2 linked regions of the Catenulispora sp. GP43 genome follow. The protein of the gene in region 1 binds, or shares a complex with, the protein of each later gene. Links are inferred from orthologs where the notes say so. Each region holds a gene or a part of one and is shown in the gene's direction. Other genes may lie near its edges.

Evidence for each region.
Region 2: the proteins of smc (region 1) and ABH926_RS11280 are in contact, whole or in part, in a crystal structure (PDB 3ZGX), measured with the Bacillus subtilis proteins. The link is inferred for Catenulispora sp. GP43 from one-to-one orthologs.

Annotation. Positions count from the first base shown.
Region 1 is NZ_JBGCCT010000001.1:477,289-493,485, reverse strand. Bases 11,106-15,262 are described here. They hold smc (chromosome segregation protein SMC), read left to right. Parts: upstream 11,106-11,414; coding sequence 11,415-15,062; downstream 15,063-15,262. Other genes in these bases: ABH926_RS02110 (GNAT family N-acetyltransferase), read left to right, coding at 15,079-15,262; ABH926_RS02120 (hypothetical protein), read left to right, coding at 11,106-11,229. Outside these bases: mutM (bifunctional DNA-formamidopyrimidine glycosylase/DNA-(apurinic or apyrimidinic site) lyase), read left to right, coding at 1-671; ABH926_RS02155 (hypothetical protein), read right to left, coding at 646-3,117; ABH926_RS02150 (DUF2142 domain-containing protein), read left to right, coding at 3,334-5,244; ABH926_RS02145 (NAD(P)/FAD-dependent oxidoreductase), read left to right, coding at 5,304-6,869; ABH926_RS02140 (hypothetical protein), read right to left, coding at 7,022-8,632; ABH926_RS02135 (CAP domain-containing protein), read right to left, coding at 8,708-9,136; ABH926_RS02130 (hypothetical protein), read left to right, coding at 9,105-9,608; ABH926_RS02125 (CAP domain-containing protein), read right to left, coding at 9,770-10,573; more of ABH926_RS02120, read left to right, coding at 11,020-11,105; more of ABH926_RS02110, read left to right, coding at 15,263-15,642; ABH926_RS02105 (OsmC family protein), read right to left, coding at 15,649-16,053; ABH926_RS02100 (hypothetical protein), read left to right, coding at 16,136-16,197. UniProt on the Bacillus subtilis protein: Required for chromosome condensation and partitioning.
Region 2 is NZ_JBGCCT010000004.1:265,077-279,978, reverse strand. Bases 12,041-14,902 are described here. They hold ABH926_RS11280 (ScpA family protein), read left to right. Parts: upstream 12,041-12,898; coding sequence 12,899-13,906; downstream 13,907-14,902. Other genes in these bases: ABH926_RS11270 (septum formation family protein), read left to right, coding at 14,869-14,902; scpB (SMC-Scp complex subunit ScpB), read left to right, coding at 13,903-14,787; ABH926_RS11285 (hypothetical protein), read left to right, coding at 12,211-12,882; ABH926_RS11290 (ParA family protein), read left to right, coding at 12,041-12,208. Also shown: ABH926_RS11340 (ABC transporter substrate-binding protein), read left to right, coding at 1-605; ABH926_RS11335 (ATP-binding protein), read left to right, coding at 602-3,829; ABH926_RS11330 (roadblock/LC7 domain-containing protein), read left to right, coding at 3,842-4,339; ABH926_RS11325 (DUF742 domain-containing protein), read left to right, coding at 4,336-4,764; ABH926_RS11320 (ATP/GTP-binding protein), read left to right, coding at 4,757-5,341; ABH926_RS11315 (LAGLIDADG family homing endonuclease), read left to right, coding at 5,406-6,197; ABH926_RS11310 (RtcB family protein), read left to right, coding at 6,299-7,507; ald (alanine dehydrogenase), read left to right, coding at 7,843-8,958; ABH926_RS11300 (hypothetical protein), read right to left, coding at 9,069-9,677; site-specific tyrosine recombinase XerD, read left to right, coding at 9,870-10,781; more of ABH926_RS11290, read left to right, coding at 11,189-12,040. UniProt on the Bacillus subtilis protein: Participates in chromosomal partition during cell division. May act via the formation of a condensin-like complex containing Smc and ScpB that pull DNA away from mid-cell into both cell halves.

The DNA of each region.
Region 1 (16,197 bases):
CCGACTCCGACTCCGCTCCCGCCGAAGCGGTGACCGGCCACCTCGGGATGAGCGGCCAGCTCCTGGTCCAGCCCGCGGGCACCCCGGACGAGAAGCATCTGCGGATCCGCTTCACCTTCACCGACGGCGGCCCCGAACTCCGCTTCGTCGACCAGCGCACGTTCGGCGGCATGGCCCTGGAGAAGCTCGAACACGACCGCCACGGCCTGCTCGTCCCGACCTCCGTCGCGCACATCGCCCGCGACGTCATGGACCCCGACTTCGACGTCGACCACTTCCACAGCGAACTGCGCCGCCGCGAGACCGGCCTCAAGCGCGCGCTGCTGGACCAGACCCGGGTCAGCGGCATCGGCAACATCTACGCCGACGAGGCCCTGTGGATCGCGCGGCTGCACTACGACCGTCCGACCTCGAAGATGCGCCGCCCGGACACCGACCGGGTGCTGGCCGCGGCCCGCGAGGTGATGACCGCCGCGCTCGCCGTCGGGGGCACGTCCTTCGACAGCCTGTACGTGAACGTCAACGGCGAGAGCGGCTACTTCGCCCGGTCGCTGCACGCCTACGGCCGCGAGGGAGAACCCTGCGAGCGCTGCGGGACGGCGATCAGGCGGGAGTCCTTCATGAACCGGTCGAGCTACTTCTGCCCTAAGTGCCAACGGCTTCCGCGCTGACCCCGGCGGTTTCGCCGGCCTCCTTGACTTCGCTGACCTCGCTGACCTCGCTGACTTCGCTGCCACCGTTGAACTCGCCGGGCGGCGGGCCGATCCGGCCGGTCCGGCCAGCCCCGCCAGCCCCGCCAGCCCCGCCGGTCCGGAGCCGCCGCCTGCCGCGGTACCAGAGCGCGATGATCACTCCCGCCAGGCCCAGGCCGAACAGCGCCATCGCCTGCCCGATCCGGTAGCCCGGCGGCCGGAAGCTCAGCCGCAGCGTGCTGCCGCCCTTGCGCGCCGGCGGGAGCAGGACCTTGATGATCCCGACATCGGTGCCCTTCAGCCGCACTGTGTGGCCGTCCACCGTGGCCTGCCAGCCCGGCCACAGCAGCGCCGCGATCCGGATCTCGCCCTGGCCGGTGTAGCGCACGGTCTCGCCGACGCCGTCCGGGGCGATGTCGTCCGCCGTGACGTGCGCGCTCGGCGCCGTGAAGGAGACCCGTCCGTCCGGCCACGGCAGAGGCGCGCGGCGGTTCAGGACCAGCGTGTGGTCGTCCAGCGCGCGCACGGTCCAGCCGGCCGGCACCGTCAGCGGCTTCGCGCGCTTCTTCCCCGGCACTACCTGGGGGTTCAGCGTGTCCAGCACGTGCTGCTGGGTCTGGACCACCACGGTCTGCAGCCGCAGCAGGTCGGCGAGTTCGGCGGGGGAGTCGGAGTCCTTGCGCCACAGCCGGGTGTAGAGCGTCTGGCAGGTGCCGCCGTAGTAGGACATGCACAGGTGCCGCATGTAGGCGCGGTAGGAGACGCCGGTGTAGTTGTTCAGGCTCGTCACCCCGGCCACCTGCAGCAGGCTGCCACCGGGCAGGTCGTGCCAGACGCTGCGCCGGCCCAGCCGGTCGGCCTCGGTCAGCGGGTCCCCGACCATCAGGGTGTTGCCCTGGTACAGGGTGCCGAAGTGCTGCTTCATCGAGGCCACGTCGTGCTGCGGGTGCCAGTCGGTGACGTTCTGGTTGGCCGGGAAGGCCACGGCCTGGAAGCCCAGCACCGCCACGGTCCCGCCGATCAGCAGCCGGGACAGCGGCCGCCCGGCGCGCACCCGGCGGACCATCAGCCAGGACAGCACGCCGACCAGCGCGGTCGCGGCGATGACCGTGTGGAACCGGCCGGGCTGCGCCGACCACGACAGGTAGCCGCCGACCACGATGATCACCGCGGTGGCCGCCGCGCGGCGCCGGGGCAGGTCGGTGCGCGGCGACTCGGTGAGCGCCAGCGCCAGGACCACGCACAGGCCCAGATATGCGTACTCGATGACGCGCAGCGGCCAGCGGAACAGCCAGATCTGCGACGGGCCGACCGTAATCGCCAGGTACACCGCCGCCAGCAGGCCCACACCGATCAGCGCGCGCGGCCGGTGCAGCACCCGCCGCCAGTCCAGCCACGGCGCCAGCGGGGCGATGAACCAGGCCAGGTAGGTGGCCGGCACCGTCCAGAACGCCATGTGCCAGGACACCGAGTGCGGCAGGTACGCCGGGGCGGACAGGTTCAGCAGGTCGCCGACGCCGGGGACCAGGAAGCCGGTGTTCATGATGCCCGAGCCCGGCGAGCGGGTGGTGACCGCGGCGCTGAGCACCAGCGGCAGGAACACCAGCGCGGCCGCCGCGGCCGCCACCGCGCTGACCCCGGCCAGCCGCCAGATCGCCCGGCGGTCGCGCGCCGCCAGCGACTCCACGGCCAGCGCGCCGGCCACCACCACCATGCCCAGCAGGCCGTAGGGGTTGCCGGTGGTGACGATCAGCAGCCCGAAGACGATCGGCACCACCGGGTTCAGCCGGCCGCGCATGTACCGGCGCGCCGACCACCAGAAGTGCGCGGTCCAGGCGAAGCCCATGAGGCCGGCGATCCAGGAAGCGGCGTCGAAGTAGAGCGTGAAGCCGGAGAACGGCAGCGCGACCGCCACGACCGCCGCGGCGGCCCGGTTCGCGCGGTACTCGCGGCAGACCGCGTAGATGCCCAGCGTCAGCAGCACCAGGAACTGGGTCTTGATCACGATCGCGGCGATCAGCAGGTCCCCGGACAGCGCGGTGAACACCGCGTCCAGCAGCTCCACCGGGTTCCAGATCCCGAACAGCGCCTCGGCGGCGAAGTTGCCGCCGTTCCACATGCTCGGCACCAGCGGATTCCAGTGCCCGGCCAGCAGATCGGCGCCGATGCGGTGCCACACCGGCAGGAACTCGGCGGCGCTGTCGTCCCAGAGGTAGAAGAACCGGTTGGTCAGCAGCGGGATCTGCGCCAGCACCGCGACGACGACCGCGACCAGCGCGGCCGTCCCGGCCTCGGTGCGCGGCCGCCACCGGCGCCGGCGCCGGGACGGCCGGGCGCCCGGGTCGGGCGCATCGCCGCCGGGACGGATCAGGCGACCGGGAAGACGGGGGGCCGGCGGCCGCAGGGCCGGGGGCGTGACACTCAACGCAGGACTCCTCGGGCGTGGCGCTGGACGCACGCTGCGGACGGGCGCGCGCCGATGATGCACAACGAGCCACCGGCGGCCCCGGCACCGGCTGCTCCGCCGAACGGCTGGGATGTTCACCGCTTCCGGTGACGCGCGAGTGTCCGCGCCACCCCCGGACGCGCCGGTGGTCTAGCGTCCGCAGGACATCCCGCGCAAGCCTCAGGAGGCTGACTCGTGCCCCGGACCGTGCCCGCGCGGCAGCGCCAGACCATCGTCCGCCGGACCTGGCTGTCGGCCTTCGCCGCCTTCGCCCTGCTGGCCGTCGCCTGGTCGCTGGCCATGCCCGCGGACGGCACCACCGACGAGCGCCAGCACCTGGAGCGCGCCTACGGAGCGGTCTCCGGCCACCTGCTGGGCCCGCAGGGCGAGGACCCGCTCGTGCACCGCCCCGGCGCCGCCTTCGAGGTGCCCAAGAGCCTGCTGCCGCCGAACGCGCTGTGCGTCTACTTCCCGAACTACCACCAGGACCAGAGCTGGGTGGCCCGGGGCGCGAGCTGCCAGCACCCGGCACCGTCCACGCACGCCAAGGAGCGCGTGGTGTCCTGGGTGGGCCGCTACAACCCGCTGTACTACCTGGCGGTCGGCGGCCCGCTGCGCTTCTGGCCGGACATGACCGGCATCGTCCTGAGCCGGATCCTGGCCGCACTGCTGGCCTCGGCGTTCGCGGCGACGGCGACCACGGTGGCGATCCGCACCGGCCGGCCGATGCTGGTCGCGGCGCTGCTGACGGTGCTGACCCCGACGACGATCGCGCTGAACTCGACGGTGAACCCGAACGGGATCGAGATCTCGGCGGCGCTGCTGCTGTGGGTGTGCCTGGTGGACCTGGCACGGCCGGGCGCGGCGGGGCGGCGGATGACCTCGGCCGTCTCGGCGGGCTCGGCGGGCTCGGTAGCCGAGCCCGGTTGCGGGGCACGGCTTTCGCGGGTCGGTGTGCTGCGGCGAAGGGCTGCGACGAGGCTGGCCGCTCAGTCGGGCTCCACGGATCGGCGCTCGCTGGGCGGCTTGCTGCGTCGAGCGACTTCTATGGCCGAGTCTGGTTCTGCTGACCGGCGCTCGCGTGTTGACCTGCTGCGTCGAGCGACTTCCGCGGCCTCGGCGCCCGAACCGGCCTCCGCCTTCCCCTCCCAGCCCGCGCTCCTCCTCCTCGCCGCCCTGTCCGGCGCCGTCGTCCTCACCGTCCGCGCCGAGGGCCCGTTCTGGTTCGCGCTCGCCGTGGCCGGCTCGCTGGCGGCGGCCGATCCCGGTCGTATCAGGGAGTTGCTGCGCTGGCCCGCGGCTCGCCTGGTCGCCGCCGGGTGGGCGGTGATCGGGCTGCTGGCCGTGGCCTGGAACGTGCTCTCCGGCAACGACAAGGTCACCGACACCCTCATCGCCGTCCACCCCGCCGACCACCGCCTCGGCACCCTGCTGCGGGTGATCGCCGCGACCCGGGCCGGCGGGTGGTTCAGCGAGGCGTTCGCGCTGGATGTGCAGGCCTCGTGGGTGCCGATGCTGTGGGCGGCCCTGTCGGCGGCGGTGCTGATCCCGGTGGCGGTGCTGCGGACCCGGCGGGTGGCGGTCGCGGCGCTCGCCGTCGCGGCGGCCTCGCTGGGCATCACCGTGCTGCTGGAGATCAAGTTCCTCGGCACGCTCGGCTGGTCCCAGTACGGCCGCTACTTCCTGCCCGGTCTGGCCGGGACCGCGGTGCTGCTGGCCTCCGGTCCCGCCGGTGAGCTGCCGCCCCTGCTGCGCCGCCGGATTCCGCGGCTGTTCGCCGTCGGCGCCGGGTTCTGCCAGCTGTGGGTGCTCGCGGTCGAGATGACGCGGGTACAGGCCGGTCCGAACGCCCCGCTGAACCCCCTGGGCGGCTCCTGGCACCCGGCCGTCGGGTCGCTCACGGTGCTCGCCGTGGCGGCGCTCGGTGCCGCGGCCCTGATCGCCCTCGTGTGGGCCGCCACGGCGACCACAGCCGTCCCCACCCCTGTCGGCAGCGGCTCCGCGACCGTCGGTCCGCAGGCTCCGGCCGGCGCCCCGGCGACGGTCCCCGCCGCCGCTACCGCACTCGTGGGGTCGCAGGTGGTACCCGAACCGGCAAACACCTGATTCTTCACCTATTGGCGTAATACGCCGTTACTCTGCGCCTATCGTCTCGTTGGTGCGTCGTGTCAACAATCGATTCGCAAGCGCCAGAATCCGGACAGGGCGCGGCCGACGCGCCCGCCGTCGTCGTCATCGGGGCCGGGCCGGCCGGGCTGACGGCCGCCTACCAGCTGGTCAAGTCAGGGGTGCGGCCGACGGTCTTCGAGTCCGACGACGTCGTCGGCGGCATCAGCCGGACCGTGGAGCGCGGGGGTTGGCGCTTCGACATCGGCGGCCACCGCTTCTTCACCAAGGCCGGGCCGGTGGAGGCGCTGTGGCACGAGATCCTGCCCGACGAGGACTTCCTGATGCGGCCGCGGATGAGCCGCATCCACTACCGCGGCAAGCTGTTCGACTACCCGCTCAAGGCCGGCAACGCGCTGTCCGGGCTGGGGCTGGTCGAGGCCGCGCGCTGCGTCGGGTCCTACATGTGGGCGCAGATCAAGCCGCCGAAGGACCAGACCAAGTTCGAGGGCTGGGTCGCCGCGCGCTTCGGCTTCCGGCTCTACTCGATCTTCTTCAAGACCTACACCGAGAAGGTGTGGGGCATGCCGGCCAACGAGATCGAGGCCGACTGGGCCGCCCAGCGCATCAAGAACCTGTCGCTGTTCAAGGCGGTGGCCAACGCGTTGGCCCCGAAGCGCAACCAGAAGCAGATCACGAGCCTGATCGAGCAGTTCCAGTACCCGAAGTACGGCCCCGGCATGATGTGGGAGCGCTGCCGGGACCTGGTGACCGGCGGCGGCGGCTCGGTCGTGATGAACACCTGGGTCGAGACTGTGCACCGGGCCGAGGGCGGCGCCGTCGCGGTGACCGTGCGCGACGGCGCCGGCGAGCGCACCGTCGAGGCCGACCACGTGATCTCCTCGATGCCGATCTCCGCGCTGGTGCGCGCGATGGACCCGCCGGCCCCGGCCGAGGTGCTCGCCGCCGCCGACGACCTGCGCTACCGCGACTTCCTCACCGTCGCCCTGGTGGTGCCGGCCTCCGCCGGCTTCCCCGACAACTGGATCTACATCCACACCCCCGGCGTGCGGGTCGGCCGGATCCAGAACTTCGGCTCGTGGTCGCCGTACCTGGTCAAGGAAGGGCGCACCTGCCTGGGCCTGGAGTACTTCGTCTCCGAGGGCGACGACCTGTGGGAGGCCGCCGACGACGTCCTGATCAAGCAGGGCGCGCAGGAGCTGGAAGCCCTCGGCCTGGTGAACGCCGACGCCGTCGAGGAGGGCTACGTGGTGCGGATGCCCAAGGCGTACCCGGTCTACGACGAGTACTACCGCGGCAACGTGGACGTGATCCGCGAGTGGCTGGCGCGCGAGGTCCCGAACGTGCACCCGGTCGGCCGCAACGGCATGCACCGCTACAACAACCAGGACCACTCGATGATGACGGCGATGCTCACCGCCGAGAACATCGCCACCGGCACCACGCACGACGTGTGGTCGGTGAACGTCGAGGAGGAGTACCACGAGGAGGGCTCGGAGCAGAAGCCGTCCGGCACCTCGGGGACCGGCCGCGACGCCCCGATCCTGCCGCGCCGGCGGGTCGAGGCGCCGGAGGAGGCCTCGAAGGCCGACCAGCGGATCTGAGCCCGGCGGCTCATGCGGCTAGGCCGCTTACGCAGCCAGGCCGCTGAGACAGAACGGCCGGTGACACAGAACGGCCGGTAACACAGAACGGCGATGCCGCGGGTCCTTCCGGATCCCGCGGCATCGCCGTTCTCGCGCCGGTGCGTACCGCCTCAGAGGGCCGGTTGTTCGGCCTCCGCCGGGACCGGCTGCGGGATCCCCGCGTCCTCCGCGCGCCGGCGCCAGGTCCGCCTCGCCAGCACCACGATCACCTCCACCGCGGCGAAGGCCCACACCAGCGCCGTCGAGAACACCGCCAGGTCGAGGTGCTTGGCGGTGTCGATCCCGTCGGCGAACGCTGAGGCGCCGAACTGGGTGGCCGCCACCGCGAGCAGCAGCCCCAGCACCGCCCCGGCGCCGCGCAGCGCCCGGTGCCGGCGCGTGGCGAACACCGCCGCCGCCGGGACCAGCCACAGCAGGAGCAGCGTCCCCATCCCGGCGCCGCGCAGCAGCCCGAGCGCGTCGGTGACCGGCGCCCAGCGGGTGTCCAGCACGCCGCGCTTCGTGTGGCCGTTGTCGGTGTAGTTCGCCAGGTGCGGCAGGACCATGACCTGCTTGCCGCCCGGCCTGGCACTGCACAGCGTGGCCGTCGGCCGGGGCACGTAGAAGTACGCCGCGGCGCGGTCCAGCACCGGCAGCAGCCGCGTCGGGTGGTCGGCGAAGTAGCGGAGGATCCGCTGGTGCGACAAGCCCTTGGTGAACCGCTGGTAGGCGGCGCTGTCCTGCAGCGACGGCGGCGCGCACCAGGGCGGCGCCCCGGAATAGTTCGCGAGCCAGGACGGCGCGTTGAACGCCGCGAGGTCGCCCCCCGGATGCGCCGTGGTCGGCAGCAGCGTGACGGTCACGAAGTTCGCCTCGGTCAGCTGCGCCGTCCGCTTGTCCTCGTTGCCCGACACCGCGAACGCCCCGGCCGCCAGCACCACCACGGCCACCAGACCGGTCAGCCGCTGCCGCAGCCGCAGGTCCAGCCCGCGCAGCCGGGCCACCGGCACCGGGACCGCCGGCGCCAGCAGCACCAGGGCCAGCGGCAGCATCGCCGGCACGTTCTGGGTCTTCGCGGTGGCCAGGAAGAGCCCTGAGACACCGGTGACCGCGATGCCCGCGAGCCGCCGCCGGCGGCTCGGCCCGGCCAGCAACAGCACGCCGACCACCACGTAGAGCAGGCCGATGATCGAGGCGATCTCGCTGAAGGGCGAGACCGCGTAGTCGATGAACACGGTGTCCGCGACGACCCCCAGCACCGCGGCGCACAGCAGCAGCCGGTAGCGGTGCCGCAGCGTCAGGACCCGGTACAGCATCCCGATCGCCAGCCCGATCAGCAGGCAGCACACGACGCCGACCGCCCGCAGGTCCAGGTAGCCCGGCAGCCGCAGTACCCGGGTGAGCAGCCGGCCCGCGTACAGCACCAGCACCTGGCTGCTCTGATAGGGCACGTCCGGCAGCCGGATCGAGCCCAGCATGTGCTTGTGGCAGGTGAAGTGCGCGAGGTGGTCGTAGCGGTAGTACACGTAGTCGCGCAGCCGGGGGGTGTTCTTCGGCATCCGCACGTCGACGCCGAGGTGGCACATCAGCCGGACGCCGTCATAGTTGTCGGCCACCCCGACCGGCCGCGGCACGAACAAGCGCAGCATGAGCAGCACCGCCGAACCCATGCCGACGGCCGCCGCGAGGACGGTCGCCGAGAGCCGGGACGGACGGAGGCCTTCGATCCTTGGTTTACGCACGCCTTGGTTCAACGACCGAGGCGGTGCCGCATCACGCTTTCTCCGCTTTCCTGGTGAATCCGCCGGGCAGGCGGCTCACAGCCAGCCGAGCTCGATCGTCCAGTACACGTCGCCGGTCGCCGGATCCAGCTGCGCCGAGACCCCGATCGTGGTGTTCCAGAACGACAGCAGCGCGCGCCGCGACGACGGGTCCTGCATCAGTGCGCCGATGACGTCGTCGCCGGGCTTGCCGTGCGCGATGAGCTCCTGGGACAGCGAGTAGCAGCCCACGTCCGCCGCGCGGCTGAACGGATCGGAGCCGTCGGAGCCGATGTGGCTGAAGTCGCCGGTGTGCGCCATGTCCGTGGAGTGCAGCTTCGCCGCCTTGGTCAGCAGAGAGTCGATGCTCAGCCCGCCGACTCCCTGCTGGTCCCGGGCGCTGCCGATCTCGTTGAGCGCCGAGGAGACCGCGGCCGAGGAGTTGAACGGCGCGGTGTTCGACGCCGACGGGGTCGTCGGCGGCACCACCGGCGTGGTCGGCGGGCTGCTCGGGGGAGTGGTCGGCGGCCGGCTCGGCGTGGACGGGGCGGACGGCGAGGGCTGCGACCGGCTCGGCTGCGGCTGCGAGGACCGCGAGGAGGAGGACGGCGCGGTCGGCGTGTGCTCGGTGAACGGCGCCGGGTTGGAACTCGGCCCGGCCGCCGGGGCGGCCGCCGTGCTGGTCGGCGTCGCGGGCGCGTCCGAGGACGAACTGGCCGGCGCGGTCACCGTCACGAACCCCGGAGCCGCGTTGCCGCCGTTGCCCGGCGCCATCGGCGCCAGACGGTTCGGCGCGCCGTCCAGCACCGTCGAACCCGTCCCGGCCGGGCCGCCGTGCAGGATCCCGGGCGCGACGAAGGCGAACGCGGCGATGGCCGCCGTGGACAGGCTGCCGATGGCGATCGGCGTCGGCCGCAGCGGGCTGAACGGGCTGCGGGCCCGGTGGCGCGCGCTGTAGGAGCCGGCCCTGATGCCGGCCTCCTGCCACGTGCGTAGGTCCATGCGCTGATTCCCCCTGGTCCTTCGAGCGCCCGAAGTCACCAGATGCTACCGCTGAGGCGCAAGGGGAGTAAGACTATTCGCCGCCTGCCACGAGCGGATTCTCGGCGCGGAGCCGAGTCAGGAATAGCCGAAGTCCTGGGTCCACCACGGCCCGTCCGGACCGAACTGCACGCCCACGCCGATGGCCTTGGACGAGCAGTTCAGGATGTTGGCGCGGTGGCCCGCGGAGTTCATCCAGGCCTCGACGACCGCCTGCGGGGTGGGCTGGCCCATCGCGATGTTCTCGGCGGAGGGATCTGAGTATCCCCGGGCCTCGATGCGGGCCCACGGCGTCACGCCGTTCGGGGTGTCGTGGTCGAAATAGCCCCGGGCCCGCATGTCGACGCTGTGGCCTATCGCCGCGGTGCGCAGCCGCGGGTCGTCGCGCAGCGCGGGGCAGCCGTGCGCCGCGCGCTGGTCGTTGGTCAGCGAGACGACTTCGGCCTCGTAGGAGGCGGCCTGGTCCGAGGAGATCTGCACGGTCGGCGCACCGTTGCCGGTGGGCGTGCTCCGCGCCGGCAGGCCCGGGGTGGCCGAGCGGGTCGCGTCGCGGGACACCGGCGGGGCCGAGCGGCTGCCGGCGGTCGTCGGGTCCGACGAGGACGACGAGGACGACGAGGGCGACGAGGGCGACGGGGCCGGGGTCCGTGCAGTGATGTCCGCCGGGGCGGCGGTGGTCGGCGCCGAGCCGCCGGGGGCGAGCGCGACCTCGCCCTCGACCCGGGGGCGCAGTATCAGCGGCGCGGTGATCGCCAGGCCGCCGGCCAGGGCGGTGAGCACCGGTCCGCGCAGCCTCCGGCGCCGAGCGGGCGCTCTGCGACGGTGGCTGGTCGGGCGGCGGGGGCGGTCGGACCGGTCCCCGCCGTCAAGCACTGAGGCCATGCCGTCAAGCTACAAAGGGTCGTTAGCCCGTTCGAGCGACTTGGGTAAAGCTTTGCGTCCCTGGTCCGTCCCGGACCTAGTCGGGGACCACTCCAGAGTGAATTCCCGCTCCGATTAAGGCGGATCAGGCCCGGATAAAGCTTGACGACCCGGTGTCGCAAGTGATCGAGTGGGCCCACGGCCTCCGGGGTCCGCTTTGCGGTGCCCTGCTTCGTGTTGACCCAAGACCCCTTTCGGTGCGACCCTGGTAGTCGCGCACTCCTTTATGTCGGCGCGGTATGCCCTGTGATGAAACCGGCTAAACACCGGCCTCATCGCTGATTCATAACGCTTCCGACGCTGCCCCCGCAGCCGGTGCGCGACCACGGCACCACCTTGTCTGGCAGGTTGACACCTACAGAGGTTCTGGCGAAGACGCCAGGCACTCATCGTGAAGGACCCTCACTATGGCTAAGGCGCTTCTCGGGCATGTCGCTGCGGTGGACCACCGCATGGTTTCCGAGATGAGGCGGCTCAAGCAGCGCGTCGTCGACCTGGAGGCGTATGTGTCCCGCCTCGAGGACGAGAACGCGGCGCTGGCCGCTGCGAAGTACAGCTCGACCGGGCTGGACTCCGAATTCAGCGAACTGGAGCGGGAGCCCGCTCTGTCCCGCTGACCGACCAGCGGCATCTCCCATTGCAAGGGACGTTGGAGCGACCTCCGGCGTCCCTTGACCTGGAGGGGGTACGCTCCGAGGTAGCCTCGCCGGGCGCGCCATCAGCACCGACGGGCGAAGCGTGGACCAAGGACCCCTAAACCAGGCCCCAGCCGGCCGGGCATCGCAGGAGAGTGTCGCCGCACGTGTACCTGAAGACCCTGACCCTGCGCGGCTTCAAGTCCTTCGCCTCGGCCACCACCCTGCGCCTGGAACCGGGCATCACCTGTGTGGTCGGCCCCAACGGCTCGGGCAAGTCGAACGTCGTGGACGCGCTGGCCTGGGTGATGGGCGAGCAGGGCGCCAAGTCGCTGCGCGGCGGCAAGATGGAGGACGTCATCTTCGCCGGCACCACCGGCCGCGCGCCGCTGGGCCGGGCCGAGGTGGCGCTGACCATCGACAACGGCGACGGCGCGCTCCCCATCGACTACTCCGAGGTCACGATCTCGCGGATCATGTTCCGCAACGGCGGCTCGGAGTACGCCATCAACGGCGACCCCTGCCGCCTGCTGGACATCCAGGAACTGCTCTCCGACTCCGGCATCGGCCGCGAGATGCACGTCATCCTCGGCCAGGGCCGGCTGGACGCGGTGCTGCAGGCCAGCGCCGAGGACCGCCGCACCTTCATCGAGGAGGCGGCCGGCGTCCTGAAGCACCGCAAGCGCAAGGAGAAGGCGCTTCGCAAGCTCGACGCGATGCAGGCCAACCTGACCCGCCTCACCGACCTGACCGGCGAGCTGCGCCGCCAGCTCAAGCCGCTGGGCCGGCAGGCCGAGGTGGCCCGCCGCGCCGTGGTCATCCAGGCCGACCTGCGCGACGCCCGGCTGCGCCTGCTCGCCGACGACCTGGTCGGCATGCGCCTGGCCTTCGAGCAGGAGGCCGCTGACGAAGAGGCCATGAAGGTCCGGCGCAAGCAGCTGGAGCGGGCCTACGCCGAGGCGCAGGCCCAGGAGACCGAGCTCGAACAGCGCGGCGCCGCTCTGGTGCCGTACCTCGCCGAGTCCCAGGAGACCTGGTACCGCCTCAGTTCCCTGAAGGAGCGCTACCGCGGCTCGGCGCAGCTGGCCGTCGAGCGGGTCCGCAACGCCTCGCGCACCGCCCCCGAGGAGCGGCACGGCCGCGACCCGGAGGAGATGCAGGCCGAGGCCATGCGGATCCGCGAGGAAGAGGCCGAACTCGCCGAGGAGATCGCCGAGGCTCAGGAGAGCCTGGCCGGCGCGGTCATGCAGCGCACCGACGCCGAGAGCGCGCTGCAGCAGGAGGAGCGCCGGCTGGCCGCCTCCGTGCGGGCCGCCGCCGACCAGCGCGAGAGCCTGGCCAAGCTGGACGGCCGGGTCGGCGCCATGCGTTCCAAGGCCGCCGCCGCCGACGCCGAGATCGGCCGCCTCGGCGCCGCCGCCGAGGAGGCCCGGGGCCGGGCCGCCGGGGTGCAGCGCGAGTACGACGAGCTCAAGGCCGAGGTCGAGACCCTGGAGACGGACGGCGGGGGGCTGGACGACGAGGTCGAAATGGCCTCGCAGGCGCTGTCGGAGTCCGAGGAGAAGCTCACCGAGCTGCGCGCCGCCGAACGCGAGGCGCAGAAGGAGCACGCCGGCTTCGCCGCCCGCAAGGAAGCCCTCGAACTCGGCCTGAACCGCAAGGACGGCGCCGGCGCCCTGCTGGCCGCCACCGACCGGCTGTCCGGACTGCTCGGCAGCGTCGCGGCGATACTGACCGTGGAGTCCGGCGCCGAGGCCGCGGTGGCCGCCGCGCTCGGCACCGCCGCCGACGCGGTCGCGGTGACCAGCGTGGACAGCGCGGTGAACGCGATCCGGCTGCTGAAGGCCGAGGACGCCGGCCAGGCCACGGTCATCGTGGGCGGCGACGTCTCCTATTCCGACGACGGCGACTGGCCCGAACTGCCCGGCAACGCCCGCTATGTCATCGACCTGATCCAGGTCCAGGAGGAGCTGCGCCCGGCGTTCACCCGGCTGCTGAACCGGATGGCCGTGGTCGAGGACCTGTCCGAGGCCTCCGAGCTGATCGGCCGGACCCCGGACGTGCGGGCCGTGACCAGGGATGGCGACGTGCTGGGCCGGGACTCGGCGCGCGGCGGCTCGTCCTCGGCGCCGACGCTGCTGGAGGTCCAGGCCGCGGTCGACGAGGCCGCCGAGAAGCTCTACGAGGCCGGCGCCCGCGCCGAGCGGCTGCGCACCGAGCTGGAGTTCGCCACCGCCGAGCGGCAGACCGCCAAGGCCCGGGTGGACGCGCTGATGGCGCAGCGCCGCGAGGCCGACAGCCAGAAGGCCGGCGTCGCGCAGCAGCTGGGCCGGCTCGGCGGCCAGGCCCGGGCCGCGCTCGGCGAGGTGGAGCGCTTCGTCGCCGCGATCGCGAAGGCCGAGGAGGCCCGCGACCGCGACCTGGCCCAAATCGAGGAACTGGAAGGCCAGCTCCTGGCGGCGCAGGAGGCGGCCGCCGCGGCCGAGGAGCTCGGCGACGCGCTGTCGACGAGCCGCCGCGACGAGTTCGCGCAGGAGGCCACCGCCGCGCGCACCGCGGAGATGGAGGCCCGCCTGGCGGTGCGCACCGCCGAGGAGCGCGCCCGGGCCCTGGCCGGCCGCGCCGACCAGCTGGACCGCGCCGCGCAGCAGGAGCGCGAGGCCCGCGAGCGGGCCATAGAGCGCGCCGAGCGCCTGGCCGAGGAGGCCGAGGTGGCCCGGGCCGTTGCCCACGGCTTCGAGCAGGTCATCCGGCACCTGGAGCAGTCCCTGGCGCTGGCCCAGACCCGGCGCGAGGAGGCCGAGCGCGCCCGGGTCGAGCACGACGCCCAGATCCAGGTCGTCCGCGCCCGGGTCCGCGAGCTGTCCGGCGAGCTGGAGAAGCTCACCGACTCGGTGCACCGCGACGAGGTGGCCCGCGCCGAGCGCCGGATGCGCATCGAGCAGATGGAGGAGAAGGCGCTGGCCGAGCACGGCGTCGAGGCCGACGTGCTGGTCGCCGAGTACGGCCCCGAGGTGCCGATCCCGCCGACCGTCCAGGGCGACATCCCGGTGCCCTACGACCGGGCCGAGCAGCAGCGCCGGCTGAAGAAGGCGGAGAAGGACTACGCGGCCCTGGGCAAGGTCAACCCGCTGGCGCTGGAGGAGTTCGCGGCGCTGGAGGAGCGGCACCAGTTCCTGTCCGAGCAGCTGGAGGACCTGAAGAAGACCCGCAAGGACCTGCTGGACATCATCAAGGAGGTCGACGACCGGGTCGAGCAGGTCTTCACCGAGGCCTACGCCGACGTCGCGCGCGAGTTCGAGGGCGTGTTCTCCCGCCTGTTCCCCGGCGGCGACGGCCGGCTGATCCTCACCGACCCCGAGGACATGCTGACCACCGGCATCGAGGTCGAGGCCCGCCCGCCGGGCAAGAAGGTCAAGCGCCTGTCGCTGCTGTCCGGCGGCGAGCGCTCGCTGACCGCCGTGGCGTTCCTGGTGTCGATCTTCAAGGCCCGGCCCTCGCCGTTCTACATCATGGACGAGGTCGAGGCGGCGCTGGACGACACCAACCTGGGCCGCCTGATCAACATCATGGAGGAGCTGCGGGCCACCTCGCAGCTGATCGTGATCACGCACCAGAAGCGCACCATGGAGGTCGCCGACGCGCTGTACGGCGTCACCATGCGCGGGGACGGCGTCACCACGGTCATCAGCCAGAAGCTGCGCGACAAGGCGACCGGGACGATGAACGACGCGCCCAAGGTCGTCCCGGCGCAGACCGCGCAGGACGTCGCGAGGATGGCCTCCGGAAAGACGATGGAAGACGAAACGGTCTGAGCCTTACCCTGCTGCGATGACCAGTGAGGAAATACGGCTGTCCGACGATGTCGTCCTGCGGCCGGTCCGGGTGGCCGACGCGGCGGCCTACGCGCGCGCCTACAAGCGCAACTTCGCGCACCTGGAGCCGTGGGAGCCGATCCGTCCGGACGAGTTCTACACCGAGGCCGGGCAGGCCAGGCAGCTCGTGAAGTTCGACCAGGAGCGGGCCGCGGGCCGGGTCCAGCGCTGGGCCTTCGACCTCGGCGACGACGAGGTCTACGGCAGCATCACGCTGTCGGGGATCGAGCTGGGCATCTTCCTCAATGCCCGGATGGGCTACTGGGTGGACGCCACCCTCATCGGCCGGGGCCTGGCCACCGCGGCGGTCAACGGGGTGTGCGACCACGCCCTCCGGACCTGGAACCTGCACCGCATCGAGGCCGGGACGAACGTGGAGAACGCCGCCTCCCAGCGGGTGCTGGCCAAGTGCGGGTTCGAGGAGATCGGGATGTCCCGCGCGCACCTGTACATCAACGGGAAGTGGTCGGACAGCAGGCAGTTCCACCGGATCCTGCACACGGATCCGGTGCCGCGGTAGAGGGGATCAGACGCCGTCGAGGTCCAGATTCACCGGTGTGCCCTCGCGCAGTGAGCGGCTGACCGTGCAGTGCCGCTCCTCCACCCGCTCGGCGACGTCTCGGAAAACCTTCTCGGCGTCGGCGTCGCCGGCGGGCAGTTCCACGTCGTAGGCCAGGGTCACCGGCCCGAGCTTGTTCCGCTCGATCTTCTCCGAGGTCGCCGTCGCCACCAGCTTCGTCATCCGGTGCCCGCGCTGCGCGGTCAGCGGCTCGGTGGTGACGATGTTGCACCCGGCCACCGCGACCAGCAGCAACTCCACCGGGGAGAAGTTCGGGCCCTGGCCGTCCCCGCTCAGCTCGATGCGGGCGCCGCGCTCGTTGGTGGCGATGTAGCGCCCGTCGTCGGTGCGCTCGACCTTGATCTCATACATGGGAACCAGTGTTCGCGGGGTGCTGCGAACCTCGCAACCCGGAGTAGGCTCCGCGTCGGATCGAGGAGATGGGAGGGGTTCAGTGACGACGGACCTGACCGGCCGGATGGACGCGTTCATGGCCGCGCTCCGGGCCGCGGAGGC
Region 2 (14,902 bases), on another replicon or contig:
ACGACTCCCCGATCACCATCGCCGACGCCGCGGTGTACCTGATGCAGAGCCAGCCGGCCCTGGGGATCACGAACCCCTACGCGCTGGACCAGAACCAGTTCGCCGACGCCGTGGCCGTGCTGACCAAACAGCGCTCCGCGGTCGCCGACTACTGGCCGGACACCGCCGCCCAGCAGGCCGCCTTCGCGCACGGCGCGGACACCATCGGCACCGGCTGGCAGGTGGTGGTCAACGGGCTGCAGGGCTCCGGGCACAAGGAGATCGCCACGGCCAAGCCGGCCGGGGGCACCACCGGGTGGTCCGACACCTGGATGGTCAGTTCCACGGCGAAGAACCTGACCTGCGCCTACAAGTGGCTCGACTACGTCACCTCCCCGACGGTCAACGCGCAAGTGGCCCAGTATGTCGGTGAGGCCCCGGCGAACGCCCAGGCCTGCGCCCTGGAAGCCAAGTTCTGCGCCGCCTACCACGCCGCCGACGAGTCCTACTGGGCCGACGTGCACATGTGGGTCACGCCTACCGCCAAGTGCCTGGACGGCAGGACCGGCGGGTGTGTGGCCTACCCGCAGTGGGTGGCCGCCTGGAACCGGATCAAACAGCAATGACCGCACGGGGAAAGGCAGGCGGTGCGGACATGACGCAGGGCTCGGGCACCGACGTCGCCACCACCACCACCGCTTCCACCACGGCCTCCAGACCGGTGACCCGCGGCCGGCTGCCGTTCCGGCGCCGCATGGACCTGCTGGTCGTGCTGCCCACCGTGGCCATGGCCGCGCTGATGACCCCGGTCGCGGTCCACGAGGTGAACGTGGCCGGCCAGTGGAACTCGGCCGCGGACTTCCTGTCCTCCTCCAAGTCCGTCAGCCAGCTGATCCAGGACCTGTCGCTGGAACGTGACAAGGCCCAGGCGGCGATGAGCGGCGACCCGGACAAGGACAAGGAGTACGTCGCCGCCATCACCATCACCGACGCCCAGGTGGACCAGGTCACCCGGGACTTCGGGCGGCACGCCACGCCGACGCTGACCGCCGCGCTGGCCGCCGTCTCCGACCTGAGCTACGTGCGCGAGCTGCCGGCCAGCGAGGGCATGTCGCAGAACTATGTCCTGCAGGCCCACGTCCAGCAGCTGGTCGACACCGTGTACGGGGCCATCGACGCGCAGATGGTCTCGGCGCTGGACTTCGGCGGCCACGCCGCCGCCGGCGGCCCGGCCGCCTCGCTGGAGGCCGAGCTGGCCGCGCTGTACTCCGGCGACATGGCCGAGAGCCAGCGCGAGGCCTCGCTCACCGCCTTCGCCTCCGGCCCCACCGAGTTCAACGCCGGCGAGCAGTACGCCACCGCGCTGCGCTGGGAACAGGTCGCGCAGGTGCAGTTCGGGCTGGTGCAGCAGTCCCAGGCCAGTGCCGACCGCACCGCGATCAGCGCCCTGCTCGGCTCCTCGCAGGACCAGGTCTTCCGGACCTACCAGGACAAGGCCGAGGCCCTGTACGGCCAGGCCTTCGACGCCATCCGCGGGGTCAACGGCAACGCCGGGGTGGACCTGCAGAGCATCCAGACCCTGAACGACCGCAGCACGCTGACCGCGGCCTTCGAGACCGCGAGCAACGCCCGCGCCGCGGCCGAGGCGCAGATCACCGACCGCATCATCGGCCTGGCCCACGACAACGCCCAGCAGGCGGAGATCACCGTGGCGCTGATGATCGGCGTCGGCGTGCTGGCCGCCGGGGCGCTGATGGTGCTGTCCGGGCTGATCCGGCGCTCGGTGGTGCGCCCGGTGCTGGCCCTGACCCGCGCGGCCACCCGCGTGGCCCGGGCCGCCGCGGCCGACCTGGAACGGGTCACCGACGAGGACCTCGGCGAGCGCGGCGAGCTGCCGGAGTTCGAGGCCATCCCGGTGCCGACCGACGACGAGCTCGGCGACCTGGCGCTGGCGTTCAACAAGGTGCAGGAGACCGCACTGCTGATGCTGGAGCGGCAGGTCACCATCCGGCGCAACACCGCGGAGATGTTCGGCAACGTCGGGCACCGGATCCACAACCTCACCGGGCGCCAGCTGTCGATCATCGACCAGGTGGAGCGCACCGAGACCGACCCGGTGCTGCTGGACCGGCTGTACCGCATCGACCACCTCGCGGTGCGTCTGCAGCGCGGTGCCGACAGCCTGATCCTGCTCTCCGGCGAGCGCGAGGCGAACATCTCCGGCGCGCCGATGCGGCTCACCGACGTCGTGCGCTCGGCCGTCGGCCGCGTCGAGGGCTACCAGCGGGTGGTGCTGATCGCCGAGGACGACGCCATGGTCGCGCCCTCGGCGGTCGGCGACCTGACGCTGATGGTCGCCGAACTGGTGGAGAACGCGGTGTCGTTCTCCCCGGCCAGCCAGCGCGTGGAGATCGCGGTCGGGCTGTCGGCGCGCGGCTTCGTGATCGAGATCGTCGACCGCGGCATGGGCATGTCCCCGGAGCAGATGGCGCAGGAGAACGCGCGCCTGGTGCGCCGCGAGCGCCTGGATCTGGCGCCGACCCGGGTGCTGGGGCTGTTCGTGGTGGGCCGGCTGTCGGTGCGGACCGGCGCCGCGGTGGAGCTGTCGCCGACCACCGGCGGCGGGACCACGGCGCGGGTGTACGTGCCCGGATTCCTGCTGGCCGGCCCGGTCGCGGAGGCGGCCGGGACGCGGGCCCCGCGCGGGGACGCCGCCGAGGCGGCCGCGACCGGGACGCCGGCGGCGGGCTCGGGGCCGGCCGCCAACGGGGTGCCCGCGCTGCCGTCGAGCCCGGCGCAGGCCCACGCGCAGGCCCAGGCCCTGCAGATGCGGGGCCGGCCGCCGCTGACGCCGGCGCAGCCGCTGCACGCGCCGCCGGCCGCGCCGCGCGCGAACCCCGCCGCCGCTGCGCTGCCGCCGGGTTCTGCGCTGCCGCCCGGTTCCGCGTTGCCGCCCGGTTCCGCGTTGCCGCCCGGCGCCGAGGGGCTGCCGCGGCGGGTGCCCGGGGCTTCGCAGCCCGCGGAGTCGTTCAGCCTGCCGGCGCCGAGCACCGACTTCGACGCGTACGCAGTTCCCGGATCGGCCGGGGCGCAAGCCGCCCCGTCGTTCCAGCCCGCTCCCGTGGACCCCGCCGCCGACTCGGCAGACGGCCAGTCCGCACCGTTCGCACCGCCCGCTTCGCCCTCGTACCAGCCGATCCAGCCCCAGGCACCGGCCGCCGGACCGGACGGCACCTCGCTCCAGGTGTCCGGACTCGACGCGCTCGGCCAGCCGGCCGCGCCGGACGCCCCCGGAGCCCGCTACTCGCTCGGTCCGCTGGCGCCGGTGCCGCCCGAAGGCCTCGGCCGACGGCGCGCGCTGTCCGGCGGCGAGCCGCAGCACCTGCCGCACCAGCCCGTGCCCGAGCCCCGCCGGGAGACCGAGATGCTGCCGGTGCGCCGGCCGCCGACGGTCCCGGCACCGCCCGGCGCACCCGCTCCGGAGGCGCCCGGAATGGCGCAGCCGCACCAGCCGGCGCCGGAGCCGCCGCGGTTCGCCGCGGGCCAGGCGCCCGCCGCCCCGCCCGGCACCGCCCCGCCGAGCGCCACCACCCCGCAGCCCGCCGACGGAGCCCTGCCCCGCCGAGTCCGCAAGACGCCCTCGCACCCGGACTGGCCGACCAGCCAGATGCCGACGGTCGCCGGGCCGGCCCAGCCGCAGGACGCGCGGGCCGTGCGGGACGCGTTGGAGGAGTTCGAAGCGGGCGTGGAACGAGCGAACCGCGACAGCGCCGAACAGTTGCCGACCCGCCGGCAGGCGGCCCGCCACGCGGGCCCGGCCACGCCGGAGCGGGACGGGGAAGACCAATAGGAGGACGACACCATGATCGGCTCTAACAGTGCCGCCCCTTGGGAGAGCGAAGAACAGCGGCTCGCTGCCGACGCCGCGGACTTCACGTGGATGGTCGCCCGCTTCGCCAACGAGACCGCCGGCGTGGTCGACGCCATCGCGGTCTCGTCCGACGGGCTGCTGATCGCGGTCTCGCGCCCGCAGGACCCGGGGTCCTCCGAGCGGCTGGCCGCCGTGGTCTCGGGGATGACCTCGCTGGCCGCCGGCGCCGGCGGCAACTACGGCTTGGGCGCGCTGAACAAGGTCATCATCGACATGGAGGGCGGCTACCTGCTGATCACCCGGATCGGCAGCGGCGCGGTGCTCGGCGCGGTCACCACCGCCGACGCCAAGCTCGCCAACGTGGCCTACGAGATGACGCTGTTCGCCAACCGGGTCGGCGCGGTCCTGAGCCCGGCGCTGATCATCGAGCTGAAGAACACCGTCGGCATGGGCGTCCCCGCACGCAGACCGGGCGGTGGGCAGGGGTGACCGAGCCGGGCGGGGGAGGCGCCGCCGACCAGGAGCACACCGCGGACGCCGCCGAGCCGGTCTCGGCGGTGCGCCCCTTCCTGCTCACGGAGGGCCGCGTGGTCGCCGAGGAGCAGGCGCTGCCGATGGAGACGCAGCTGGTCGCCACCCCCGAGGCGCTGGCCCGGCTGGAGGAGCCGCACCTGGCCTTCGAACGCCGGGCCATCATCGAGACCTGCCGCGTCCCGGTCTCCCTGGCCGAACTGGCAGCGCGCCTGCGTCTGCACCTGAACGTGGTCCGCGTCCTGGTGGGCGACCTGCACACCCGACAACTGCTGACCGTCCACGTCCCCCGCGCGGCCGGCAGCTCGGATCTGGACATCTTGAGAAGGGTGATCGATGGCCTCCGCGCAATACACACGTCAGGCGGGCCCGGCCATGACTGACGGCACCGCCACCGCGACCGCCACCCGCCCCCCGCAGCCGGTGAAGATGGTCATCTCCGGCGGCTTCGGCGTCGGCAAGACCACCGCGATCGGAGCCGTGAGCGAGATCGAACCGCTCACCACCGAAGCCGCGATCACCGAGGTGGCAGCGGGCGTGGACGACACCAGCATGACCCCCCGCAAAACCACCACCACGGTCGCCATGGACTTCGGCTGCCTGACCCTGGACCCGACCCTGAAGCTCTACATCTTCGGCACTCCGGGCCAGGACCGCTTCGGCTTCATGTGGAAGGACGTGACGCAGGGCGCCCTCGGCGCCCTGGTGGTCGTGGACTCCCGCCGCCTGGACGACTGCTTCCCCGCGGTGGACTACTTCGAGCGCGACGGCACCCCCTTCGCGATCGCGGTGAACGCCTTCGACGGCGTGCTCTCGCACTCGCTGCCCGCCGTGCGCTCGGCCCTGGACGTGGCACCGGAGGTGCCGGTCGTGGCGTTCGACGCACGAAGCGGGGACTCGGTGCGCGAGTCGCTGATCGTGGTGCTGGAGCATGCGCTGACGCGGGCTCGGGGGTACTAGGCCGAACGGGTGGCGTGTCGTCGATCATCGGACGAGCTCGGGTCTTGATCTGCAGGTTGGGTTCATGGAGTTCATGGACCTCAGCAAGCCTGAGTACTCGTACATGTTCGGATTCCTGCAGACCGATGGGACCCTGAGCCAGGGCAAAGGGCTCAAGGGCAGGGTCTCGGTGGAGATCCAGCGTCGGGACGAGCCGATCCTGCATGAGTTCCGCAGGCTGACTCCCTACAACAGCCGTGTCAGCAGGCGAACACGCACCACCAACTTCAAGGTCGGCTACGAGTCCTCGGTCTGGACGATGTGCTCTCTCGAAGGCCGTCTCAAGCTCATCGAGCTCGGGTTCATCGTGGGAAGGAAGTCGGGCCTGGTCGCGCCACCGAGGGCGGAGCACTCCTCGCCGCATTATGTGAGAGGTCTGATAGACGGCGACGGCTCGGTGGGGACCACGGCAAAGGGATACCCCTTTGTCTCCTTCGTTACGGAGAGCGCCTTCCTGCTCGACTATGTCAGTGATTTCGTCTTCGAAGCGGTCGGCTGTCGCCACAGGGTGAAGCGGAATGCGAGAGACGGGGTCTTCAACATCGTGTTTGTCAACGAGCCTGCCGTCGAGCTTGCCCGCGTCCTTTACGGCGGCGGCATCGCGCTCGAGCGTAAGCAATCGGCGGCGGAGTCGATATCGGCGTGGACCCGTCCTGCGGGGATGCGGCGTCGAAGCGAAACGAGGCGGTGGACTCCCGAACAGGACGCGGTCGTCCTGGCCAGTTCCGTAGCCGATGCGGCGCAGATCCTGGGCCGCACTGAACAGAGTTGCTCCATGCGTAGGTGGCGGCTCACCAAGCCCGTCGCGGTCGGCTGACGTGAAGCGGCGGCTAATTCTGTTGCCGTACCACCTTCCCCCATGGCCTCATAGTTCCCGTCTTCCAACGAACGTGAATGCGAAAGAGGCAGGGTAGAAGCATGTACACGACAATTCCCGGGTCGACCGAGCAGAGCTCGCCGATCCGGATGTGGGCCGATCCGGAGTCTGTGGAGCCGCAGGCGCTGGAGCAGCTCCGAAACGTCGCGGCGCTGCCCTGGACGCGCGGGGTCGCGGTGATGCCCGACGTGCACCCCGGGATCGGCGCTACCGTCGGTTCGGTCATCGCGATGGAGGGGGCGGTGTCGCCGGCGGCGGTCGGGGTCGATATCGGCTGCGGCATGTCGGCGGTGAAGACCACGCTCACGGTCGATCAGCTGCCTGACGACCTGGGCAAGCTGCGGTCGCGGATCGAGCAGGCGATTCCGGTCGGGCGAGGCCTGCATCACAAGGAACTGCGCCTGGAAGCCGTCCAGGAACCCGGAGCGAAGAAGCCGTTGCGGGGCTGGCATGAGTTCTGGCAAGGCTTCGACGATCTTGAGCGTACTGTCACCCGTGGCAAGCTGGGAAAAATCCATCAACAGCTTGGCACTCTAGGCGGAGGCAATCACTACATCGAACTTACGTTCGATAAGCCGGGTTCCGTCTGGCTCATGCTCCACTCCGGCTCCCGCGGCATCGGCAACCAGCTCGCCGCCCACCACATCGAGGTGGCCCGCACCCTCCCGCAGAACCAGGACCTCCCCGATCCCGACCTCGCGGTCTTCCTCGCCGACACCCCGCAGATGGCGGCCTACCGCCGGGACCTGTTCTGGGCGCAGGAGTACGCGCGGCGGAACCGGGCTGTGATGCTCTGGCTGTTCTCGGAGGTCATGCGCAAGGAGTTTCCGAAGATCGGCTTCGACAAGGCCATCTCCTGCCACCACAACTACGTGGCCGAGGAGACCTACGACGGCGTCGACGTCCTGGTCACCCGCAAGGGTGCGATTCGGGCCGGGGGTGGGGACCTGGGCATCATCCCCGGTTCCATGGGCACCGGGTCCTACATCGTGCGGGGGTTGGGCAACGATGCCGCCTTCAACTCCGCCTCGCACGGTGCCGGGCGCCGGATGAGCCGGACGCAGGCGCGCAAGCAGTTCACCGTCGAGGACCTGAAGGTGCAGACCAAGGGGGTCGAGTGCCGGAAGGACCCCGGGGTCGTCGACGAGATTCCCGGCGCCTACAAGGACATCCGGTCGGTCATGGCACAGCAGACCGATCTGGTGGAGATCGTCGCGGAGCTGAAGCAGGTCGTCTGTGTGAAGGGGTGACCCGCAGGGGGTGACCCACAAGACCGCTGACCCAGCCCGCCTCGAAGACACGAGGCGGGCGGGGTTTCGCCTGTCTTCCCCAGGGCGATGACCTCGGCGGCCTTCGATCGCCAGGTGTGGGGCCCTGCACCTCGTACGAATTCCGGCCTCCGGCCTGACATGCTGTAACCGATCGAGCCGGTCACGCGGAGATACACTCACCACAACACCTTGAGTACGAGTCGGTCACTCGATCGCATTTCCTCACGTATCGGGTGTCTCAGGCGTTTCTATGCACACTCGGGGCCGACAGCGAGGTCGGCGCCGTACCGAACCGAACGAAGGATCTGGTCGCCATGAAGGTCGGCGTTCCCCGCGAGCTCAAGAACAACGAGTTCCGTGTCGCGATCACCCCCTCCGGGGTCCACGAGCTGGTCCGCAACGGCCACGAGGTCTTCGTCGAGAAGGACGCCGGCGCCGGCTCCTCCCTGTCCGACGAGCAGTACGTCGCCGCGGGCGCGACGATCCTGGACACCGCCGACGAGGTCTGGGCCACCGGCGACCTGATCCTGAAGGTCAAGGAGCCGATCGCGGCCGAGTACCACCGCATGCGCCGCGACCAGGTGCTGTTCACCTACCTGCACCTGGCCGCCTCCCGCGAGTGCACCGACGCGCTGCTGGACTCCGGCATCACCGCCATCGCCTACGAGACCGTGCAGCTGCCCGACGGCTCGCTGCCGCTGCTGGCCCCGATGTCCGAGGTGGCCGGCCGGATGGCGGCCCAGGTCGGCGCTGCCACCCTGCAGAAGGCCAACGGCGGCCGCGGCGTGCTGATGGGCGGCGTGCCCGGCGTGCAGGCCGCGAACGTGGTGGTCATCGGCGGCGGCGTGTCCGGCATCAACGCCGCGCTCGTCGCCAAGGGCATGGGCGCCCAGGTGAAGCTGCTCGACAAGAGCATCTCCCGGCTGCGCCAGGTGGACGCCGACCAGTTCGGCTCGATCCAGACCCTGGCCTCCAACGCCTTCGAGATCGAGCAGGCCTGCCTGGACGCCGACCTGGTCATCGGCGCGGTCCTGGTCCCCGGCGCCAAGGCGCCCAAGCTGGTCAGCAACGAGCTGGTCTCGCGCATGAAGCCGGGCTCGGTGCTCGTGGACATCGCCATCGACCAGGGCGGCTGCTTCGAGGACTCGCACCCGACCACGCACGCCGAGCCGACCTTCCAGGTCCACGACTCGGTCTTCTACTGCGTCGCCAACATGCCCGGCGCCGTGCCCTACACCTCCACCTACGCGCTGACCAACGTCACGCTGCCGTACGCGGTCGAGATCGCGAACCACGGCTGGAAGGAAGCCTGCCAGCGCGACCACGCCCTGGCCCTGGGCCTGAACACGCACGACGGCCAGCTGACCTACCCGCAGGTCGGCGAGGCGCACGACCTGCCCTCGCTGAAGCTGGACGAGGTGCTGGCGTAGTACTGCGAAGCAGGGCGAGGTGCCGGCGTAGCACCGCGACTGTGACAAAGCACTGAGAAGGGCCGCGGCGTAAGCCGGGGCCCTTCTCACCGTCCTTTGCCCAAGCCGGGTCACCCCTGGTTGTACGGACCCTGGCCCTGGTTGTACGGACCCTGGCCCTGGTTGTACGGGCCACCCTGGTCGTACGGCCCCTGAGGGCCCTGCGGACCCTGAGGCCCCTGCGGACCCGTCCCGTTCTGGAACACGGCGCCCAGGTTCTTGATGTCGCCGCCCTTGGCGACGAAGTCCAGGTAGCCGAACACCGCGACGACGATCGCCAGGACCACGCCCACGTAGGTGCCCCACAGCGCCCCGACGCTCGCGCCGCCGCCGGAGGCGGTCTGGTACGTCATCCACCGCAGGAGCACGATGACCGCGGCCAGTGCGCCGCCGGCGAACTCGACGAAGCCGAGCATCAGCGGCGCGAACGGCAGCCGGCCCAGCGCGCCCAGCACCGCGACGGCCGCGACGGCCAGCAGCAGCAGGACCGAGAACCAGGCCCCGAACCCGGCGCTCCACGCGCTGACGCTGGTCTGGATGCCCATGGCCTTGAGCTCGGAGGAGCCGCCGCCGCTGAGCCCGTACCAGGAGAAGAAGCTGTCGACGAACATCAGCAGACCGCCGACGACGATGACCATCCCGTTGCGGCCGAGTCTGGCCTGTAGCTGGTTGAAGTCCATTGCCCGAACCCCCATTTTCCCGATGCGTGACGAACGCACTCCGACACGATGTCGGAACGACTGTTTTACGCCATGCCACCCCCCACAAGTAAAGTCCCTCGGCCGAAGGCCTAAGCAAACATCAGCGGAACGCGATCCGACCTGCCGACCCATCAGAAACCTGATCGATCAGGGCCGGGGTACCGTGACCCCGTGTCCGACGACCTCGAATCCCGTGTGAAGGCCCACCTGGAGCACCTGTCCGTCGAGCGTGGCCTGAGCGCCAACACGCTCGCGGCCTATCGGCGGGATCTCGCTCGATACAGGGTTTTCTTGGACACCCGGGGCCGTGCAAATTTCGCCGACATCGAGCGCGCCGACGTCTCGGCGTTCCTGGCGAGCCTTCAGGACGGCGCCGCGTCCTCCGCCGCGCGCACCATGTCCGCGGTCCGGGGGCTGCACCGGTTCGGGCTGGCCGAGGGCTGGGCCGGTGTCGACGTCACCGATGACGTGCCGCCGCCGCAGGTGCCGCTGCGCCTGCCCAAGGCCCTGCCGCTGGACGACGTCGAGCGGCTGCTCGCCGCGACCGAGGCGGACGAGCCCATGGCCCTGCGCGACAGGGCCCTGTTGGAGTTCCTGTACGGCACCGGCGCGCGGGTGAGCGAGGCGGTGGCGCTGGACGTGGACGACGTCGACCGCGAGGACCGCACGGTCATCCTGGACGGCAAGGGCGGCAAGCAGCGCCTGGTCCCGGTCGGCTCCTATGCGTGCCGCGCTGTCGACGACTATCTCGTGCGGCTGCGTCCGGAACTGACGCGCAAAGCCAGATCGGGGAACGCCGGAGCGCTTTTCCTCAACGCGCGCGGCGGCCGGCTGACGCGTCAGGGCGCGTGGACGATCCTCGGCGCGGTGGCCGAACGCGCGGGCCTGGCCGGCAAGGTCTCCCCGCACACGCTGCGGCACTCCTTCGCGACCCACCTGCTCGACGGGGGAGCGGACATCCGGACCGTGCAGGAGCTGTTGGGTCACAGTTCGGCCACGACCACCCAGATCTACACCCGGGTGACCGTCGACCGGTTGCGTGAGGTGTACGCGACCAGCCATCCCAGGGCCCTGAACAGCTGATCGCGGTACCCTGACCATTCGGGACGGGGGCCGCGCGCGGCTTCGGTGGGCGCTCGGTCGGACGCTGAGACGCGATCGTGACCTACCCTCCTGATATGAGATGACAGATAGCGGGGCCGCATACCGGTTCGGGTGATTTATCTCGCGTTTTCCGCCAGGAACCAGGGTGAAACGACCCGCCTGTGTCTCATTGCCTTGCTGTAATGACACCGTGCCCATAGAGTCACTCCAGCGATGAGAGTGGGCAAGTCGGTAAGGAGGTAGAACGACTTGTGAATGAGTCGACATTTGCCGCCGGCCGGGTGGTCGCACCGACCTCCGCCGCCCCGGGCGGCTCCGCCGGCGCGATGGCGTCTCAGACGGGGATCACGCCTGCTCCTCGTAATCCACAGCGTTCCGAGGACATGATGAACACGACTGATAAGACCTCCGACGCCACCCGCGCCGGAGTGGAGTTCGACGACCCCTACGGCATCATCGAGGACGAACTCCGCTACCAGGACGGGTTCGACCCGGACGCGGAGATAGAGCCGGACCCCGATTACGCCGCCACCCTGGCGCCGGACCCGGCGACGCAGCGCCGCGAGCGGGTGGGGCCGACCGGCCGCCCGATGCCGCGCTTCCCGGTGCCCCGGCCCCCGGTCGAGCACGGCCCGGCGCGCATCATCGCGATGTGCAACCAGAAGGGCGGCGTCGGGAAGACCACGTCGACCATCAACCTGGGCGCCGCGCTGGCCGAGTACGGGCAGAAGGTGCTGCTGGTCGACTTCGACCCGCAGGGCGCGCTGTCGGTGGGCCTGGGCGTGAACCCGATGGAGCTGGACCGCACGGTCTACAACCTGCTGATGCACCGCGGGGTGAACGTCGAGGACGTGCTGCTCAAGACGGTGACGCCGGGCATGGACCTGCTGCCGTCCAACATCGACCTGTCCGCCGCCGAGGTGCAGCTGGTCACCGAGGTCGCCCGCGAGTCGGCGCTGGCCCGCACGCTCAAGCCGGTGATGCAGGACTACGACTTCATCATCATCGACTGCCAGCCCTCCCTGGGCCTGCTCACCGTCAACGCCCTGACGGCCGCGCACAGCGTGATCGTCCCGCTGGAGTGCGAGTTCTTCGCGCTGCGCGGCGTGGCGCTGCTCACCGAGACCATCGAGAAGGTCCGCGAGCGGCTGAACCCGGAGCTGGAGCTCGACGGCATCCTGGCCACCATGTACGACGCCCGCACCGTGCACGGCCGGGAGGTGCTGGCCCGCGTGGTGCAGGCCTTCGGCCCGCAGGTGTTCCACACCGTGATCGGCCGCACCGTCCGCTTCCCGGAGACCACCGTCGCCGGCGAGCCCATCACCTCGTACGCCTCGGCCTCGGTGGGCGCCGCCGCCTACCGCCAGCTGGCGAGGGAGGTTCTGGTCCGGTGCCACGCCGGGTGAGGATGCCCGCGGCTGACGAGCTGTTCCGGACGACCGCCGGCAACGGGACGCTCGTGCGCGAAGCGCGCGAGGCTCACGGTGAGGACGGTGCCGGAGCCGGAGCCGGTGCCGAGCGCCCCGGCCGCGAGCGGGGGCACACCGCCTCCGTCGCGGCGGCGAACACCGTCGGCTCGGGTGGCTCTGACGGCTCGGTGAGTGCCGGTGGCACGGCCGGAAGCGCCCCCGGGACCAAGGGTTCGGCCAAGGCCGTCCCGGCTCCGGCGGCCTCGGCCGACCAGGCCGGGTCCGCGTCGGCGTCGGCGTCTACGTCTATGTCGGCGTCTACGTCCAGGGGGCAGACGTCCGCGGCGGTCTCGGGCGAACCGGCGTCGCCGGCTGCCGCCCCGACGGCTCCGGCTCAGACCGCGCCCCCGGCTCCGTCAGCCCCGGCCCGCAAGGTCACGGCCCCGCGCCGGCCCAGCGGCCGCGAACGCCACGACGAGAAGATCACCGTCTACGTGTCCCCGGACGAGCTCCTCGGCCTGGAGCACGCGCGCATCATGCTGCGCGGCGAGTACGGCCTGGCGGTGGACCGCGGTCGCATCGTCCGCGAGGCGGTGGCCGCGCTGCTGGCCGACCTCGACGCGCGCGGCCGGGACAGCATCCTGGTCAAGCGGCTGTCCGCCGGCGGGTGACCGCTAGAGTGCAAGCGTGACTCTGGAAGCAGCCTCCGCCGAACAGGCCCCGGCGCCGGCCGGCCCCGCCACCGGGGCGGCCGAGGCGGCCGGGACGGCTCAGCCGGCCGAGACCGGCCAGGCCGAAGGCGGCGCGACGCGCGTCGACGGCTTCCAGGTCAGCCTGCCGGAGTTCGAGGGCCCCTTCGACCTGCTCCTGGGCCTGATCGCCAAGCACAAGCTGGACGTCACCACGCTGGCGCTGTCCAAGGTCACCGACGAGTTCATCGCCCACATCCGGGCCCTGGGCGACTCCTGGGACCTGGACCAGGCCTCGGAGTTCCTGGTCATCGCGGCCACCCTGCTGGACCTGAAGGCCGCGCGCCTGCTGCCGGCCGCCGAGGTCGAGGACGAGGGCGACCTGGCCCTGCTGGAGGCCCGCGACCTGCTGTTCGCCCGCCTGCTGCAGTACAAGGCGTACAAGCAGGTCGCCACCGAACTGGGCCACCGCCACGCCACCGCCGGCCGCATGTTCCCCCGCGCGGTGAAGCTGGAGCCCTCCTTCGCCGACCTGCTCCCCGAGGTGATCATCAACCTCACCCCGGAGCAGTTCGCGGCCCTGGCGGTGAAGGCGATGACGCCCAAGACCCCGCCCGAGGTGTCGGTCACGCACCTGCACGGCAGCGCCGTGAGCGTCCGCGAGCAGGTGGCGGTCCTGATCGCGAAGATGCGCGAGTTCCGCAAGGCCTCCTTCCAGAAGCTGTGCGAGGACGCCCCGGACACCCTGACGATCGTCGCGCGCTTCCTCGGCCTGCTGGAGCTGTTCCGCGAGACCGCGGTGATGCTCGACCAGCCGGACGCGTTCGCCGAGCTGACGGTCTCCTGGACCGGCACCGAGGAGGGCGAGCTGAAGGTCGCGGTGGACGAGTTCGACCGCAGCGCCCCGGCCGAGGAGGCGCCGGAGGAACCGGACGGGTTGGACGAACTGGACGTGCTGGACGTGCTGGACGAGGACGAGCAGTGGGAAGCGGGAGAGCCGGAATGAGCGACGACTGGGAGTACGAGAGCCCGGAGTACGCGGCCGGTGCTGAGCAGGGTGGCGAGGGCGAGGGAGGTACCGCGCCCGACCAGGCTGCCGAACTGCCTTCCGCCGCCGCGCCTGACCAGGCCTCCGAAGCCGATTCTGGAGCGCCTCCGGCCGCCGGCAGCCCTGCCCGCCCCGGCCTGCCCGCCCCCCGCAGCGAGGCCAAGTCCCCGCTCCCGGCGCCGCGCGCCGAGACTGCCGCCACCAAGCCTTCCCCCACCAAGCCTTCCCCCGTCGAGCCGTCCCTGGACGCCCTCGACGACGCCACCTGGCAGCTCTCCACCGACATGGCCCCCCTGCCGCCCCTGCGCCAGTGCCTGGAGGCCATCCTCCTGGTGGTCGAGGAGCCGGTGGCCGACGTGGTCCTGGCCCAGATCACCGAGCGCCCGCGCGACGAGGTCGTCCAGACCCTGCAGGAGCTGGCCGCCGAGTACACCGAGCAGCAGCGCGGCTTCGACCTGCGCCAGGTCGCCGGCGGCTGGCGGTTCTACACCCGGGCGGCGTGCGCTCCGCTGGTGGAGAAGTTCGTGCTCGACGGCCAGCAGGCCAAGCTCAGCCAGCCCGCGCTGGAGACCCTCGCGGTGGTCGCCTACCGCCAGCCGGTCAGCCGCTCGCGGATCTCCGCGGTGCGCGGCGTGAACTGCGACGGCGTCATGCGCACCCTGCTGACCCGCGGGCTGATCGAGGAGGCCGGCTCCGACGTGGACTCCGGCGCCATCCTGTACCGGACCACGCTGCTGTTCCTGGAGAAGATGGGCATGCGCACCCTCGACGAGCTGCCGGAGCTGGCGCCGCTGCTGCCGTCGGTGGAGTCGATGGAGGAGTCCGAGACCCTGGCCTGATTTCGGGATGATTCAGGCATCGATCATCAGTGTGTCAAGTGAGCAATACGCTGTCGGCGCGGTCCACTACAGTTCACCGCCATGACCGAACCTCAACCAAACCAGTCGCCTTACC